Regions from separate parts of the Shewanella sp. YQ_9 genome, predicted to be linked through region 3. Evidence: predicted binding sites of a transcription regulator. Region 3 holds the regulator's gene; each other region holds the start of a gene.
What was found. Region 3 encodes sigma-54, which starts transcription at its own class of promoters, with help from an activator protein. Its sites were predicted from a motif close to GTTGGCACGNNNNTNGNNT; they were not measured.

Region 1: a site for sigma-54 is predicted at 1,173-1,191, ahead of flgB (flagellar basal body rod protein FlgB). Genes of this name have one in related genera too.
Region 2: a site for sigma-54 is predicted at 2,289-2,307, ahead of glnA (glutamate--ammonia ligase). Genes of this name have one in related genera too.
Region 4: a site for sigma-54 is predicted at 1,404-1,422, ahead of ACF8D4_RS10890 (flagellar hook-length control protein FliK). Genes of this name have one in related genera too.

What each region holds. Positions count from the first base shown of each region.
Region 1 is NZ_JBICJO010000034.1:52,286-55,455, forward strand. It holds gene flgD (flagellar hook assembly protein FlgD) at 1-306, opposite strand, end outside; gene flgC (flagellar basal body rod protein FlgC) at 322-738, opposite strand; gene flgB (flagellar basal body rod protein FlgB) at 741-1,139, opposite strand; gene ACF8D4_RS11025 (protein-glutamate O-methyltransferase CheR) at 1,315-2,148, opposite strand; gene ACF8D4_RS11030 (chemotaxis protein CheV) at 2,293-3,170, opposite strand, start outside.
Region 2 is NZ_JBICJO010000004.1:45,253-48,422, reverse strand. It holds gene ACF8D4_RS01370 (C-GCAxxG-C-C family (seleno)protein) at 1-186, shown strand, start outside; gene ACF8D4_RS01365 (hypothetical protein) at 196-693, shown strand; gene glnA (glutamate--ammonia ligase) at 798-2,207, opposite strand; gene typA (translational GTPase TypA) at 2,665-3,170, shown strand, end outside.
Region 3 is NZ_JBICJO010000065.1:9,045-12,214, reverse strand. It holds gene rapZ (RNase adapter RapZ) at 1-299, opposite strand, end outside; gene ptsN (PTS IIA-like nitrogen regulatory protein PtsN) at 296-739, opposite strand; gene hpf (ribosome hibernation promoting factor) at 742-1,029, opposite strand; gene ACF8D4_RS18065 (RNA polymerase factor sigma-54) at 1,061-2,524, opposite strand; gene lptB (LPS export ABC transporter ATP-binding protein) at 2,620-3,170, opposite strand, start outside.
Region 4 is NZ_JBICJO010000034.1:26,028-29,197, reverse strand. It holds gene fliI (flagellar protein export ATPase FliI) at 1-776, shown strand, start outside; gene fliJ (flagellar export protein FliJ) at 899-1,348, shown strand; gene ACF8D4_RS10890 (flagellar hook-length control protein FliK) at 1,496-3,019, shown strand; gene fliL (flagellar basal body-associated protein FliL) at 3,085-3,170, shown strand, end outside.

The DNA.
Region 1 (3,170 bases), on a different contig from region 3:
CGGGATCAACACTTTCTGCCCCACCAGGCCAGATGCCTGCAAAGCCTGACTCGAGGTCATTACCGTGTTGAGGTTAACTATCTCCTCGTTGAGCTTGGAGATACCATCCACGGTAGAAAACGACGCCATCTGGGCAATCATCTGGTCGTTGTCCACAGGCTTGAAAGGATCCTGCATCGACAACTGCCTACTCAGCAGCGAGAAGAAATCTTCCTGGGTCAGCTGCTGATTGTTGCTCTTCTTGGTCTCCGAATCCCCTTTGACACTTATGCTGTCGAGGAAGGGGTTAACTGAACTTACACTCATGGGCTATGTCTCCCTTTATTTGCCCATTCTCAGGGTCTGCTGCAGCATGGACTTGGCTGCATCGGCCACCTGGACGTTCATCTGATAGGAGCGGGAGGCGGAAATCATATCGGCCATCTCTTCCACTACATTGACATTGGGTTTGTAGATAAAACCATCGGCATCGGCCATGGGATGATCCGGCGAATACTCTTTCAACAAGGGTTTATCGCTTTCCACTATGCCCTTAACCTTTACCGCAGCGCCTTGCTGCTGTTGACCATTGGCCTTGGCCAGCTCGGCCTCAAAAATGGGATGCCGCGCCTTGTAGGTCTTATCGATACTGGAAGAGACGGAATCTGCGTTGGCTATGTTACTGGCGGTGGTGTTCAAGCGCACAGATTGCGCCGACATTCCCGACCCCGCAACATTGAAGATATTGTACAAGCTCATGATTAATCTCCTTTCAATGCCTTTTTCATCCCGGCGAACTTACCGTCGAGGAACCCAAGCGACATCTGATATTCAAGCGCATTTTGCATAAAGGCCTGCTGCTCTTTTTGCATATCGACAGTATTGCCATCACCCGTGTCCGGCTGATCCGGTACCCGATACTGCACATGCTGGGCTGTCAGCGCCTTGAGGTCGAAATGCTTTTCAGAAGTTGCCGCCATGCTCATCCCCTGTTGCCGCCCTTTTGCCGCCTGCAACGCCGAGGAAAAATCAACATCCCGAGCCTTATAATGTGGGGTATCGGCATTGGCTATATTGCTGGCAAGCACTTCGGCACGCTGGGCGCGAATGCCCAGAGTGTATTGATGTATGCCAAGGGCCTTATCGAAACTGATCGCCATAAAACCGCCTCCTCCAATGACTCGACAAAAACAAAGCAAGCTTTGTGCCAGATATAGAGTGGAGGATAACAGATAAGAAGATGATGGCCGTTAGGGTGAAAGGTAAAACAGAAAAGGCCCGTCCAAGTTGACGAGCCTTTCAAACTATTTAATTAAAAATCAAATAATTAGGTGGTTAATTTTTCTTTTGATAATAGATGCCTGGGTTACAGCGCACCATGTCGAATTCATCGGTCAACCCGGCAATCGATTCACTGGCGCCCAAAAACAGTATCCCCTTGGGGTTAAGGGCGGCAGCAAATTGCCGCAGTATTTTTGCCTTTGCCTCCGGCGCAAAATAGATAAGCACGTTGCGGCAAAAGATGATGTCGAACTTGCCGAGTAAGGTGTAGCTTTCAAGCAGGTTGTGGGCCCGAAAACTCACCAAACGGCGCACATTGTCTTTAACCCGCATATTGCCGTTGGGCAGGGCTTCAAAAAACTGACGCTTGCGCTCTTCAGACAGGCCGCGGGCCAACGCCAGCTTATCGTACTCGGCGTTTTTACAACGCTCCAGCATGGACGGCGACAAATCTGTGGCCTGAATCATGGCGCCACCCGGCAAAGCCCCCGGCTTACGCTGCTGATATTCAAGCACTGTCATCGCCAGTGAATAGGGTTCCTGGCCGGATGAACAGGCTGCCGACCAAATCTTCAACGGTCGCCCCAGCTTGGCATAACCGGGCAACAATGTATTGCCCAGCAGGTCAAAAGGATACTTGTCCCGAAACCAGAGGGTTTCGTTGGTGGTCATGGCATCGACGACTTCAGCGCGTAACTGACGCTCGGTGGGCCGCATCGACTGCTTAACTACGTCCGACAGGGATGGCAAGCCATATTTCCCCATCAAAGGCGCCAAACGGCTGCGAACCAAATACTGTTTGTTCTCACCCAATACAATGCCACTGTGCTGTTCAAGAAACAGCCTGAATTGATTGTACTCAGTTTCTGCGAGAGATTTATCTGGCACCTTAGTGTCCTAACTATCCGTGAAAACGTCGCTGCAACTCAATGCAGCGCCATTTAAAAACTGGGTCAGCGTTATACCCCAGCCCCATTTGCAACACAAGACATCAAACTCACTATAGTCATAAAAATCCACAGCAGACAGCGACTATAAACTCAGATGCTTGTTAACTGCCGATGCCAATTCATCGGGGTTGAACTTGGCAATAAAATCGTTGGCGCCCACTTTTTGCACCATGGCCTGGTTGAACACCCCACTCAACGAGGTATGCAACACCACCTTGATATGTTTCAGTTTGGGATCATCACGGATCTCGGCGGTCAGGGTATAGCCATCCATTTCCGGCATCTCAATATCTGAAATAATCAGCGGGATCTCATCGGCGACATTGTCCATCTCCGACGCGATGCTTTTCAACTTATCCAGCGCTTCCCGGCCATCTTTGGCGGTATCTATCTGCAGGTTCAACGAAGACAGCGCCCGAATGATCTGCTTACGGGCCACTGAAGAGTCGTCAATCACCATAATATGATAGTGCTGCTCTCTGTCGATTGTGAGAGATTCATCGATTTCCTGACTGATGTCTGTCTTAACCGGCGAAATTTCATCGAGAATTTTCTCAACATCGAGAATTTCAACCAACTCACCTTCGATTTCGGTCACCGCGGTCAGGTAGGAGTATCGCCCTGCCCCTTCCGGTGGCGGCATGATGGACTCCCAGTTCATATTGATGATCCGCTCGACAGACTTCACCAGGAAGCCCTGCACGCTGCGGTTGTACTCGGAAATAATGATGAAGCAATCCTTGACATCATCTATGGGTTTGCCGCCGGTCGCCGCACTGAGGTCGATAACCGACACTGTGGTGCCGCGAATATGGGCCACGCCCTTAACGAAGGAGTTCAACTTGGGCAGTGCCGTCAGCGGTGGACACTGCAGAACCTCTTTAACCTTGAACACGTTGATCCCGAACCTTTGCCTGCCGTTGAGTTTGAACAACAGAAGTTCGAGACGGTTTTGTCCGA
Region 2 (3,170 bases), on a different contig from region 3:
GAAATTGTGGCAGCAGGCAATGCCGAGTGTAGTGGTTGTCACAGCAGCACCAAACGTGAACCGGACACTTACATAGGTGCCGATGTCAATTCACAGATGGAATGTCAGAGCTGCCACAGCGCCCATGATGTCGGCGCCGGTTTGACCGGGGTTCACGAAGGTGCGGTCTGCAGCGATTGTCACTAGGAGGCTGTTATGAAACATAAGAGTTTGATAGTAGCGTCTTTGCTGTTGTGCCTGGGGGGTTGTGACTGGTGGGATGACGATGATGACCCTGTGCTTCCGCCGGATCCTGAACCGGAGCAGTCTGTGTCCATTAATGAAGCCGAAAGCCTCAAGGTGGCACTGAGCGCCGTGGATCCTCAAAGCCAGGCACTGACCTTTAGCCTGACTACGGCGGAGGGCAAACCCGTCAAGGATGCCGGCAGCAACTATCTGGTGATGTACCTCAAGATGCCGGCAGAGCAGGTATCGGCCTTCTCCATGCCTTGGCATAAGGGGGTGCGTTTCGAATGCAGCGAAACCGTCGACACCTGTGCTGGCACCATGGAAGCGCTGGAGACAGAAGGCCAATATCGCTTTACTCCAGAAGGGCTTGAGGAGTTGAACCAGACAGAGGGTGAACTCAAGTTGGCGGTGATACTCACAGGGGCCAAGGCTCAGAGTGCTCCTGAGCTTGTCGGTGCTCCCTGAGTGGGTTGAGTTTTATAGCCTTAAAATAGTAGCGCCCCGGGATTGCTCCCGGGGCGCTTTTCTTGTTATCCGATGGCTTGACTCATCGGTTGATTGCAGGGCAATTAGAGGCTGTAGTACAGCTCAAATTCGACTGGGTGAGTGGTGCGGCTGACACGCTCGGCCTCGGCTTGTTTCAGCTTGAGGTAAGAGTCGATAAAGTCATCGCTGAACACACCGCCGCGGGTCAGGAACTCACGGTCTGAATCCAGAGCCGCCAGGGCGACTTCCAGAGATTCGGCCACAGTCGGGATTTCCGCTGCTTCTTCGGCCGGCAGATCGTACAGATCCTTGTCCATGGCATCACCAGGGTGGATCTTGTTCTGGATACCGTCCAGACCGGCCATCAGCAGTGCTGCGAAGGCCAGATAAGGGTTGGCCATAGGATCCGGGAAGCGGGTCTCGATACGGCGAGCCTTAGGACTTGGTACCACAGGGATACGGATAGAAGCCGAGCGGTTACGGGCTGAATAAGCCAGCATCACAGGGGCTTCAAAGTGTGGCACCAAACGCTTGTAGGAGTTGGTGCTTGGGTTGGTGAAGGCGTTCAGGGCACGGGCGTGCTTGATGATACCACCTATATAGTACAGGGCAGTTTCAGACAGGCCGCCGTACTTGTCACCGGCAAACAGGTTGGTGCCGTCTTTGGCCAGTGACTGGTGTACGTGCATGCCGCTGCCGTTGTCGCCGACTATCGGCTTGGGCATAAAGGTGGCTGTCTTGCCGTAGGCATGAGCCATGTTGTGAATCACGTACTTGAGTACCTGGATTTCATCGGCCTTGTTGGTCAGAGTATTGAAGCGTGTGGCGATCTCGTTCTGACCCGCGGTAGCAACTTCATGGTGATGAGCTTCCACAACCTGGCCCATCTCTTCCAGCACCAGACACATGGCACTACGCAAATCCTGTGAAGAATCCACAGGCGCAACCGGGAAGTAGCCGCCCTTAACGAATGGACGGTGACCTGTGTTGCCTTCTTCATAGCTGGTACCTGAGTTCCAGGCCGCTTCTTTGGCATCGATTTTGACGAAGGTGCCGCTCATGTCGGTACCGAAACGTACGTCATCAAACAGGAAGAACTCTGGCTCAGGACCGATCAGCACAGTGTCGGCGATGCCGGTAGAACGCATGTACTCTTCGGCTTTCTTGGCGATAGAGCGAGGGTCACGGTCGTAACCCTGCATGGTGCCGGGCTCGAGGATGTCGCAGCGGATCAGCGCTGTGGTTTCTTCGGTGAAAGGATCCAGTACAAAGCTGCTTGGATCTGGCATCAGCACCATGTCAGATTCGTTGATCCCTTTCCAACCGGCGATAGATGAACCATCAAACATTTTGCCGTCTTCAAAGAAATCAGCATCTACCTGATGAGTCGGGATAGATACATGCTGTTCCTTACCTTTGGTATCGGTAAAGCGTAAATCAACAAACTTAACTTCCAACTCTTGCAGCTGTTGTAAAACTGATTCGACTGACATTATCAAGCCTCCGGTAGGGTAAAGGGGGTGCCCTTTGTCAACTCTTAGTATGTAGCGTCTGGCGCCTTGTTGGTCTCTATTAAGCCAGACTCATGCCAAGATGCTAAGATGTTGAAAATAAAGGGAATGGTAAAATCGAGGGCTGGCGAGGCAAGCGGGTTTGCACTATCATGGTGCATTGAGTGTTCCAAAAAGGTGCGTTCACCATAATGGTGCGTGCGCTGAATAAGCCGGATATTCATAGGTGTCTAAAAAATAATCCTGTGCGATAGCCCCTCGCTAGAGTAGAATGGCACGCTTTTTAAAGCAACCATCCGGGGAAATTGTGCTCCCCGACACGATGGCAGCCCAGGTTTTATAAGGCCTGGAAGGCAATCGCCAAGCAGTCATAAAGCGGTTGTACCATTCAATTTATATTGCTGCATCCCACAGAACAGAGATCGTAAGAGGCAAAACTGTGTTAGAGAATTTACGTAACATCGCCATCATAGCGCACGTTGACCACGGTAAGACTACCCTGGTAGACAAGCTGTTGGCACAGTCAGGAACCCTGGCAACCCGCGGAGAAGCCACCGAGCGGGTGATGGACTCCAACGATCTGGAGAAAGAACGTGGGATCACTATTCTGGCGAAAAACACCGCCATTAAGTGGAACGACTATCGGATTAACATTGTAGATACCCCAGGACACGCCGACTTCGGTGGCGAAGTAGAACGGGTTCTGTCTATGGTTGACTCTGTACTGCTGCTGGTTGATGCGCAGGACGGCCCAATGCCACAGACTCGCTTCGTGACCAAGAAGGCATTCGCCCAAGGTCTTAAGCCTATTGTGGTGATCAACAAGATTGACCGTCCGGGTGCCCGTCCTGATTGGGTTATCGATCAGGTATTTGACCTGTTTGACAACCTTGGTGCCACCGACGAGCAGCTGGACTTCCCAGTGGTTTATGCCTCTGCACTGAA
Region 3 (3,170 bases):
CGGGTTTCGCTGTAGCGCTTCAGAAGCACTTTATCAGAGGCGTTGAGGAAGAAGCTGGTCAGTTGGGTGTTTTCCGGCAAGGCCGCCAACTGTTGTTCCAGCACCTTTTCCTGATCCGGCATATTGCGCACATCTATGCTGATGGCGACCAGATCATTGCTGCCACGGAGGTTTTCCAACAGGCTGCCAATCATGGGCAGGGGGAGATTATCCACACAGTAGTAACCCAGGTCTTCGAGTACCCTGAGGGCAACGGATTTTCCGGAACCGGAGCGGCCTGAGACTATGGCGAGTTTCATCCTGTGATCACCTGATAGAGTTCTGTTTCGTCGCTGGATTTTCGCAACTGCTTGAGTATCGCCTTATCGCTGAGCTTTTCAGCCATGGCGGATAGGGTACTCAGGTGTTGCTGACATTGATCTGCGGGCACCAGGAGGGCGAACAGTATGTCCACCGGCTGGTTGTCTATGGCATCGAAGGCGATAGGCTCTTCGCATTTGACCAGCACGGCAATCGGCTCTGTAATGTCCGGTAGTCTGCCATGCGGAATCGCAATACCATTACCTATACCTGTGCTCCCCATCTTTTCGCGGGCCAAAAGGCTTTCAAAAATCGCTTGAGAGGAAAGGGTGGGGTACTGGGCGCTAGCGAGATCGCTAATCAGCTCCAGTACCTTTTTCTTACTGCCCGGAGTGGCACAGGTAGTGCACTCCGGCCGCAGGATGGTACTCAGTTCCATCGTTAGTGTTTTGTCAGCTTTTCTTTGTGTTTAATGACCTGACGATCCAATTTATCAATCAGAACGTCGATGGCGGCATACATGTCGGCATGTTCAGAAGTTGCATAGACTTCGCCGCCTGTGAGGTGGATCTTGGCTTCGGCTATCTGTTGCAGTTTTTGTACATTGAGCACAACGTGCACATTATTGATCTGTTCGAAATGGCGTTCAAGTTTAGAAAACTTACTTTCCACGTAGTCACGCAGTGAGTCGGTGATCTCGATATGATGTCCTGTCAGGTTGATTTGCATAGAAAGATTCCTCCAATTTCCAACTGTGGATTTATAAACTCTTACGCTGGTTCGACGGTGGTATCATCATAGCCTCGCGATACTTGGCTATGGTGCGTCTTGCAACGTTGATTCCCTGTTCTGCCAGAAGTTGCGCCATCTTGCTGTCGCTCAAAGGCTTCTTCTGGTTTTCCGCTGCCACGAGCTTCTTGATAAAAGCCCTGATCGCCGTGGAAGAGCATTCTCCGCCATCTTCGGTGCCGACATGGCTGGAGAAGAAGTACTTCAATTCAAATATTCCCCTGGGGGTATGCATATACTTTTGAGTGGTGACCCTGGAGATGGTCGATTCATGCATCTCGACCGCCTCGGCAATATCGTTGAGCACCATGGGTTTCATGGCCTCTTCACCATATTCAAAAAATCCCTGCTGGAACTGCACTATACAGTTGGCCACCTTGAGCAGGGTGTCGTTGCGGCTCTCCAGGCTCTTGATAAACCATTTGGCTTCCTGAAGATGACCACGAATAAACTGGCTGTCTGATTGACTGCGGGCGCTACGGGCCATGGCAGCATACTGCTGATTGATCCCGAGTTTGGGCATACAGTCCGGGTTGAGTTCTACTACCCAGCGGCCGTTTTTCTTCCAGACACTGACATCAGGGATCACATATTCCTCGTCCATCGGCTGCACCAGCAAGCCGGGGCGGGGATTGAGACTCTGGATAAGGTTGATGGCGTCACGCAGTTGATCTTCCTTGAGCTTGGTCTTGCGCATCAGGGTGCGGAAGTCACGGGCAGCAATGAGATCCAGATGTTCGTCAATCAACAAGCGGGCGTCGGCCAGATGTGGGGTGTCGGTGTTGAACTGTTGCAACTGGATCAGCAGGCATTCGCGCAGATCTCTGGAGGCGATGCCGACAGGGTCAAAGTGCTGGATCCGCTTGAGTACTGCCTCGACTTCATCGAGCTCAATCTCAGGGTTGCCCATGGCTTCGAGGATCTCCTCTGTGCTCTGGGTCAGATAGCCCTGCTCGTCGATGGCATCAATAATGGCGGTGGCAATGGCGTCGTCGGTATCGGAAAACGGGGTCAGGTTCTTCTGCCATTCCAGATGTTCATAGAGACCTTCGCTGGTTTCACCCTGGAAGGGCATATCATCTTCACGGCCCATGGCCGGCCCTGAGGCGCTGGCGGCGGTAAAGACTTCGTCCCAGGTGGTATCCATAGGTAATTCATCCGGCATAGACTCATTGTTCAATGCCTCTGAGGTTTCTACCGTGGAACCATCTTCCTGCTTGGCGCTCAACTCGCCGGCGTCGTTTTCCTTGTGGTTGTCGTCGATAGCGTCATCCTGGTTGTCCTCGGCCATTTCCAACAGAGGGTTGGCTTCCAAGGCTTCCTGGATTTCCTGCTGCAGCTCAAGGGACGACAGTTGCAGCAGGCGAATAGCCTGTTGCAACTGAGGTGTCATGGTCAACTGTTGACCCAGTTTGAGCTGGAGTGACGCTTTCATTATACCGCTAATCCCTACTCGTTATTTTTCAAGGAAAAAATTCAATAATAACAAACTATAATACCCGGAATTGCCACCGGATGACATGATCCTAACTATAGCCTGAATTGTTCGCCTAAGTACACAGCACGCACTTGCTGGTTGTCCAAGATTTCAGCGGGTGTGCCCTCGGCGATCAACTGCCCATGGCTGACTATGTAGGCTCGCTCACAAACGTCGAGTGTTTCGCGAACATTGTGGTCTGTGATCAGCACCCCCAAACCGCGGGACTTAAGCTGTTCGATGATTTTCTTGATATCGATAACTGAGATGGGATCCACACCGGCGAACGGCTCATCCAGCAAAATGAACTGTGGATTGGCGGCCAATGCCCGGGCGATTTCCACCCGGCGGCGTTCGCCGCCGGAGAGGGACATCCCCAGGCTGTCACGTATGTGGGTAATATGGAATTCTTCCAGCAACTGTTCGAGTTGTTCCTCGCGCTCGTCGCTGTTGAGTTCTTTGCGGGTTTGCAGCACGGCCATGATGTTGTCATGCACCGACAGCTTGCGGAAAATACTGGCTTCCTGTGGCAGGTAGCCTATGCCTTTACGGGCTCGCAGGTGCATGGGATCCAGGGTCAGCTCGTCGTCGTCAATGAAGATAC
Region 4 (3,170 bases), on a different contig from region 3:
CCGACATTATTGTGGTTGGCCTGGTGGGGGAGCGTGGCCGGGAGGTGAAAGAGTTTATCGAAGAGATCCTGGGCGCAGAGGGGCGGGCCCGCTCTGTGGTCATAGCCGCCCCGGCCGATACCTCCCCTTTGATGCGCCTTCGTGCCTGCGAAACCTCGACTCGGATAGCCGAGTATTTTCGCGATCTCGGCTATGACGTCCTGCTGTTGATGGATAGCCTGACCCGTTACGCCCAGGCGCAGCGGGAAATCGCCCTGGCGGTCGGTGAGCCGCCGGCAACCAAAGGGTATCCGCCTTCAGTATTTGCCAAGTTGCCCCGTTTGGTGGAGCGCGCCGGTAATGGCGGTGAAGGGCAGGGCTCGATCACTGCCTTTTATACTGTGCTTACCGAAGGGGACGATCAGCAAGATCCCATTGCCGATGCCTCGCGGGCCATTTTGGACGGTCACATAGTGTTGTCACGGGCCTTGGCCGACTCAGGGCATTATCCGGCGATAGACATTGAAGCTTCCATCAGTCGGGTGGCACCTATGGTGATAAGCGAGGCGCACCTGGAAGCGATGCGGCGCGTCAAGCAGGTTTATTCGCTCTATCAGCAAAACCGGGATCTGATCTCCATTGGTGCCTATTCCCAAGGCTCGGATCCGCGTATCGACAACGCCATACGCCTGCAACCCGCCATGAACGCCTTTTTGCGGCAGGGGATGCGCGATGCCATTAGTTTCAGCGATTGCCAGCAAATGTTGGGGCAGCTTGCTGCCCAATGTAAGGTGTAATGCCATTCAGTGCGGGAGTTTGCGTGCTCGACAAAAATGCAGTGACAATAGGGGAGCCTGATCTCAATAGAGAGCCGGGTTAAGGCCCGTAAGGCAGGCAATTTTAAGGAATAATACTACAGATGGCTAAATCCGATCCTTTGCACACAGTGTTGAAACTGGCGGTCGAAGCCGAAGAGCAGGCGGCGCTGCAGCTTAAAGCCGCGCAAATGGAATGCCAGAGGCGTAAATCTCAGCTGCAGGCGCTGCAGGAATACCGTCTCGACTATATGAAGCAACTCGATGCCCAGCAGGGGCAGAGCATTGGCGCCTCCTATTACCAGCAGTTTCATCGATTTGTGCGTCAGGTAGATGATGCCATAGGGCAACAACTTGCCGTGGTCGCCGAGGCCGATAAGCAGCGGGGCTATAGACAGCAACATTGGCTGGAGAAGCAGCAAAAGCGTAAGGCGGTGGAGATGTTGTTGGAGAAAAAAGCCCTGCAGGCCGAAGCCAAAGCCGCCAAACAAGAGCAGAAACTCATCGATGAGTTTGCTTCCCAGCAGTTTTTCCGTCGCAAGCTCAACCATTGAGCCCATTCCGACATCCATTCCCGGACAATTCCTTAATATTCATTCTATATTTTTTGTTGGCGTGAATTTTGCTTTGTTTGAGACAGAGACATTAATTCTGACTCGGCCTATCTTTATCTATTGAGGGCCTAGGTGCTGGAGGAAGGCATGCAGCAGTTATCCAATATCCTGATCGGCAATGCGGGCGGCAAGGGAGTTTCCGCCACAGATGCACTACAATCTACTGATAACGAAGCTTTTTTCGCCGCTTATCAAGAGGCGCAGGCTAAGTTTTCGTTCGACTCGCAAGGCGCCAAGCCGGGATTTACCGCTGGCAGTCTTAACAGAGAAGGTGCCCAAGCTGAGCAGGCCGTCGATGTCTCGCTTATTCTGGGGCAGATAGCCATGGGCAAGAAATTGCCGTCTGAAGACGGCACCATAGTCACCGAAGTGGATGAGGTGAGCCTGCTGAAACAGATTGCCGCTCTCACCGGGCTCAAAGAAGATGAGATCAAGGCCATGTCTCCCGAAGAGCAGATGAAGCTCTTGGAAAACCTCAAGCAGGGGAGTGCCGAGCTTGGCATGGTAGTGACAGATAGTCTGGACGGCGCAGAGATGATTGCCGCTGACGAAGGCGACGAGAGTGAAGAAGACAGTGCCAAACTGGACGATACAGATGAGAAAGCGGCAAGCAAAGGCGATAGCAAAGCAGAGGATGAAACTATAGATGCTCCTTTGCTGGCTCTCGACAAGGCGGCTGCAACAGCGGAAAAGGCCAAGTCTCAGGAAGGCGAGCAACAAATGGGTTGGCCGGATGCTGATAAGTCAACGCGTAAGGCGGCGACTCAGGATGGTATGGCTGCAGTGGTTCGTGAAGCTGTGCTCAATGCCGCTGAGGAAAGGAGTGACAAGATCTTGGCGCAAAGCGCAATTGCCGATAAGGCCAAGACAGATACTGCCGGCAACTTGGGTGCTGCGGTGGCCGCGGCGGCAATGTCTGTTGGCGCTGACGGCAAGAGTGACAAAGCTGCAGCCAAGGATGTTCTCGCCAGCTTACTCAAGGCTGAGGTGAAAGGTACTCAGACTGCTGCCGAGGTACGAAGCCCTGTGAGTGACGCCATACATCAGGCGCTCAAGGGCGATGCGGCATCAACCCAGACAGATATCAGCCCATTCCAGCAACAGCTGCATCAACAAGGATTGCAGCCTCCCCAAAGGGGAGAGATGGCCCAATATCAACTGTCATTGAGGCAGGGGATGGAGCAATCACTGCAAACCGCCGATATGGTGCAGCGTTTTGCCCCCGTGATGCGGCAGCAGTTGATTACCATGGTCAGTAATGGTGTGCAGCAGGCTGAAATTCGTCTCGACCCACCAGAGCTTGGAGCCATGATGGTCAGGGTTCAGGTGCATGGTGATCAGACTCAGGTGCAGTTCCATGTCACCCAACCACAAACCCGGGATATGCTGGAACAGGCCATGCCCAGATTGAGAGAAATGCTGCAGGAGCAGGGAATGAACCTGGCCGATAGCCACATCTCTCAAGGTGGTCGGGAGCAAGGCGAGCAGCAAGGTGGCAATGGCGGTGGGTTTGCCCAAGAGGGCACCAATGGTGAAATTTCCGCCGAAGAAACGGCACAAAGCACAAATCACACAACAAGTTATGGCTCGGGTATAGATTATTACGCCTGAGCAGGTAACCTATAGGGATGGTATTTTCCGCGGGCATTGCGGTTGATTAAGGGAAAGGGTAGAGAATGGCAGAGCAAGAAGAGCTTGAGCTGCAAGAGGCGCCGGCGCCCAAAAGCAAAAAGAAACTCTTTATCTTCGGCGGCATTGGTTT